DNA from 2 places in the Pseudarthrobacter sp. Hb11 genome. Region 1 is predicted to be linked to the other one. Evidence: riboswitches for the same ligand, from Rfam matches in the RefSeq annotation. Region 1 holds a riboswitch; the other holds the start of a gene.

Evidence for each region. A riboswitch is a leader RNA that binds a small molecule or an ion and turns the genes downstream of it on or off. The one in region 1 is predicted to bind glycine.
Region 2: it holds a riboswitch for glycine, as region 1 does, so the genes downstream of both, gcvP (aminomethyl-transferring glycine dehydrogenase) here and gcvP (aminomethyl-transferring glycine dehydrogenase) in region 1, are expected to answer to the same signal.

Annotation. Positions count from the first base shown of each region.
Region 1 covers NZ_JBWZCM010000014.1:20,548-22,987, reverse strand. Annotated here, with positions in the region: gene gcvP (aminomethyl-transferring glycine dehydrogenase) at 1-1,184, opposite strand, end outside; glycine riboswitch at 1,225-1,366, opposite strand; glycine riboswitch at 1,367-1,465, opposite strand; gene AC50X7_RS16180 (TetR/AcrR family transcriptional regulator) at 1,555-2,094, opposite strand; gene AC50X7_RS16175 (MFS transporter) at 2,160-2,440, shown strand, end outside.
Region 2 covers NZ_JBWZCM010000003.1:94,367-96,806, forward strand. Annotated here, with positions in the region: gene gcvP (aminomethyl-transferring glycine dehydrogenase) at 1-1,197, opposite strand, end outside; glycine riboswitch at 1,250-1,357, opposite strand; glycine riboswitch at 1,359-1,456, opposite strand; gene AC50X7_RS07075 (hypothetical protein) at 1,652-1,933, opposite strand; gene AC50X7_RS07080 (hypothetical protein) at 1,890-2,429, opposite strand.

The DNA of each region.
Region 1 (2,440 bases):
TTGAGGGCAGCGGCGAGCGTCCTGGCGTGTTGATGCGCGGACTGGGCGATCGCCTTCAGCCCCTCGGGGCCGTGGTAAACCGCGTACATCGAGGCCACGATGGCCAGCAGGGCCTGCGCGGTGCAGATGTTGGAGGTGGCTTTCTCGCGGCGGATGTGCTGCTCGCGGGTCTGCAGGGCAAGGCGGTAGGCAGGAACCCCGGCGGAGTCCTTGGAAACGCCCACCAAGCGCCCTGGCATCGAGCGTTCCAAGCCTTTTTGAACAGCCATGTAAGCGGCGTGCGGGCCGCCATAGAACAACGGAACACCGAAGCGCTGCGCCGAGCCGACGGCGATGTCGGCGCCCTGCTCACCCGGGGGCGTGATCAGGGTCAAGGCCAGCAGGTCCGCGGCAACGGTCACCAGGGCCCCGCGCTCCTTGGCGTCGGCGATCACGGCGCTGTGGTCGAAAACCCTGCCGGAAGCACCAGGCTGCTGAAGCACCACGCCGTTGATGCCGCCGTCGGGCAGGCCCTTGGAGAGGTCCGCGACCTCAACCTCGAAGCCCAGCGCCTCGGCGCGGCCCTTCACGATGGCGATGGTCTGCGGCAGGCAGTCGGCGTCCAGCACTGTTTTGCCGTCCCGCGCAGCGGCATTCTGTCCGGTGGACTTATTCGCCCTCCGCATCATCAGCACGGCCTCGGCCACAGCGGTGGCCTCGTCCAACAGGGAGGCGTTGGCAATGGGCAGGCCCACCAGGTCCTGGACCATGGTCTGGAAGTTGAGCAGGGCTTCGAGGCGGCCCTGGGAAATCTCGGGCTGGTAGGGGGTGTACGCGGTGTACCAGGCCGGGCCCTCGAGGATGTTGCGGCGGATCACCGGCGGCGTCACGGTGTCGTAGTAGCCCTGGCCGATCATCTGCACGGCGGTCTTGTTCTTCGCTGCCAGCCTGCGCAGTTCAGCCAGTGCCTCCACCTCGCTCAGTGCGCCCGCCAGTTCCAGGGCGCTATCCTGCCGAATGTCCTTGGGCACGGCGGTATCAACCAGCGCGTCCACCGTGTCGTAGCCCACGGCCTTGAGCATGGTTTCAACGTCGGCCTCCCGGCGGGCGCCGATGTGCCGGTCGACAAAGGTGGCGGTAGCCGGGGCGGCGGCGGTGGAGGCCGGAGAAGCGGAAGCCGAAGATACAGTCACGGGGAACTCCATGGTTATGGCGGCGTTATTGCACGCCGCATCGATTCGGGTTCCTCCCCGCTCTGTAATTGGACCTGAGAGTTTCCGCGTTGCCTGCTTCCGCTGGCCCCGCTTGCACCGTCGGTGAGCACGGCAGTCCAGGTATCCGGGGACCGGATGCCCCAGGCGGACAGCCTGCTACTTTCCAGAGTTGCCTCGCCGCGGCGGTACATGGGCCTGTGAGATTCCTGGGGAGGTATTGCTCCTACGGCGCCTGCTTGTACCTTCTGGCAGAACTCTCCCGCCGCAGATCAAAGGCTATTCATTTGGGTTTTCCTGGCGGCGGTGAAGGCCCGCACGTGGACCAATTCTCCTATGCCGCGGGCGCAGGAGCAAATACCGGCTAGTCCCTCAACCGCTCGACGGCGGCAAGGAGTTCGTCCACCTCTGCCTGCCTGTCGCCGGGGTTTCCGGAGGGCCCGCTCTCCCACATTGCGTTGAAGTAGAGCCCGTCCCCCATATAGAGCACAGCCTTCGCCATGGCCGCACCCACGTCCTTCCCGATCAGGTCCAGCCATTGCTGCTGGATGGCAGCAAAACGGCGGCGGGCATCCTCATGTGCCACTTCGGCGAGGCGCGTCGCAGCCACAAAGGAACGGTCCATGGGGGTATCGGACCACAGCGATGACCGGATGAAGTAGGCAGCAGCCCCTTCCGGCGCAGCCGCCATGGCGGCGAGGTCCTCCCCTGCCAGGCGATCCAACCGGTCCAGGGTGGCGGTGATCAGCGCTTCCTTGTTAGGGAAGTGGTACAACAGGCCGCCTTTGGAGACGCCGGCACGCTTCGCCGCCGCATCCAGGGTGGCAGCCCTTTCCCCCACGTCAATGAGGAGTTCTTCAAAGGCATCGAGCACTGCGTCTCGGGCTACGGGTTTGCGGGGCATGGTTCCCATCATCCATCGTCGGGCGGGGTTTTTTAACTGTACCGTCTGGACGGTATAGTTAAAGGATGATGTCTTCCGCCACTCCCCCACAGAACATCACCCCTCACACGTCAGCTGCTCCGGCTGAACCGCATTGCGCCAACGAAAAATGGCGGGACTGGCTCGCGCTGGGACTCCTGATGTTCCCGGTCCTCCTGGTTGCCGTGGACAACACGGCGCTGACCTTTGCGCTGCCGACCATCGCGAGCGCGCTGGGCACGTCCGGAGTTGAGCTTCTGTGGATTGTGGACGCGTACCCGCTGGTGCTGGCCGGACTGCTTGTGGCGATGGGAAGCCTGGGCGACCG
Region 2 (2,440 bases), on a different contig from region 1:
GGCGGCCTTGCCGGGCACACGGACGGTGAGGGTGTCGAAGAAGGTGTCGGACACCAGTTCGCGGCCGGCGGTCTTCAGCGTGGTGGCCAGGGCGCGGGCGTTGTTGTGGACCGTTTCTGCGATCGCCTTCAGGCCGTCGGGGCCGTGGTAGACGGCGTAGAAGGAGGAGACGATGGCCAGCAGGGCCTGCGCGGTGCAGATGTTGGAGGTGGCCTTCTCGCGGCGGATGTGCTGCTCGCGGGTCTGGAGGGCCAGGCGGTAGGCGGGGACGCCGGCGTCGTCCTTGGAAACGCCCACGATGCGGCCGGGGAGGGTGCGCTCCATGCCCTGGCGGACCGCCATGTAGGCGGCGTGCGGGCCACCGAAGAACAGCGGGACGCCCAGGCGCTGGGTGGAGCCTACGGCGATGTCCGCGCCCTGCTCGCCCGGCGGGGTGATGAGGGTGAGGGCCAGGAGGTCGGCGGCGACGGTGACCAGCGCGCCGCGGTCCTTGGCCGCGGCGATGACGGCGGTCTGGTCCCAGACGCGGCCGGAGACGCCGGGCTGCTGCAGGACCACGCCGTTGATGCTGCCGTCGGGCAGTCCGTCGGTGAGGTCCGCGACCTCCACCTCGAAGCCGAGGGCTTCGGCGCGGCCGAGGACGATGGCGATGGTCTGCGGGAGGAGGTCGGCGTCGAGGACGGTCTTGCCGTCCTTCGCGGCCTTGTCCTTGTTGGCGCGGCGCATCAGGAGCACGGCTTCGGCGACGGCGGTGGCTTCGTCGAGCAGGGAGGCGTTGGCAACCGGAAGTGCGGTGAGGTCCTGGACCATGGTCTGGAAGTTCAGCAGCGCCTCAAGCCGGCCCTGGGAAATTTCGGGCTGGTACGGGGTGTAGGCGGTGTACCAGGCAGGCGCTTCGAGGATGTTTCGGCGGATCACCGGCGGGGTCACGGTGTCGTAGTAGCCCTGGCCGATCATCTGCACGGCCATCTTGTTTTTGCCGGCGAGCTTGCGGAGTTCGGCGAGGACCTGGACTTCACTGAGGGCGCTCTCGAGGCTGAGCGGCTTGTCCTGGCGGATGGAATCCGGGACCGCGCTGTCTACCAGGCCATCGACGCTGTCGTAGCCAACGGCCTTGAGCATGGTGTCGATGTCGGACTGGCGGCGTGCGCCGATATGGCGGTCTGCGAAGGTGGTGGGGGACGATTGAACCGTCATGAGGGGAACTCCATAATTCAGGTGGCGCCTAAGCACCACGTTGATTCGGGTTCCTCCCCGCTCTGTATTGGACCTGAGAGTTTTGCGTTGCACTGCTCTTGAGCAGGGCGCCACTTGCACCGTCGGTGAGTCCGGTTGCCCGGACTGCTTTCCAGAGTTGCCTTGCCGCGGCGGTACGTGGGCCTGAGAGATTCCTGGGGAGGATTTGCTCCTACGGCGCCTGCAGAACGTACCGGCAGGACTCTCCCGCCGCAGATCATTAGCACGTGCCACTGGTGGGTGACACGACTCACACCTTACCGTGTTCCGGGCCGAGTGGCAAAATTACCGTCCGATGGGTCGGAAATCTGCCCCGCACCCGGACGCATCGTTCCCGGGCGGCGAACGACGGCGGGACGTCCCGCCGTCGTGATCTCACCAAGGCGTCACAGGCGCCGCCGGGGACGGCAGGCGTTCAGCCTTGTTCCGTCGCAGCGACCGGAGCCGGTGCAGGAGCGTCGCTGGCCAGCGGTTTCCGCCGGCGATAGATCTGGGCGCCGATGGCTGCGGGGATCACAGCCAACGCGGTAACCCGCATCCAGGGCCGGTCCAGGACATGGCCGGTGAGCGCATCCAGTGAGTAGGGCCCGGAACCCCCGATGGTGAACGCTGCTGCGGCCAGGCCCAGCACCGCGGGGTACTCCAGGCCGCCCTCAGTGGCGAAAAAGCCGTTGGGTTCGCGGGACAGGCGTTGCACCGCCCGTACCCATGGGGGTCGGTATCGCGGTGTCTACAGAGAAGAGCCGCATGTAGTTCTCACACATGCTGACGCCTACATTGGCAGGGACAAGTGCCCCGCCTACTGCCACCCGGAGCCCCTCCGAAAAGTTTGTGCCCCCGGGCAGGGCGACCGCCTTGCCGTCGAAGCGGGTCCCGGCCGGAAAAATCAGGGTGTAGTCGTAGCCACTCTGGTCGCGGAGAACCATGCACCCGGCTCCGTCGGTTTCCAGGACGCCATGGCGCTGGCCCGGTTCCCTGGGCGCGGTCGATTCCCCCGTGTGGACCACAGCCTTCTTGCCGGCGGCGCTCGTGATGACGGCCATCGGCATGTCATCCTCAGTAGCCTGCCCCAGCGGCGACTCGGCTGTTGCGGGCTCCGTCGCGCCAGGCGCGCTGTGCAGAGGCGGCGCGGCACAAGACACGAGCATGAAGGCGGCGGCAGCGACAAAACCTACGGTAATCCGGCGTTTCATATCGTCCCCCC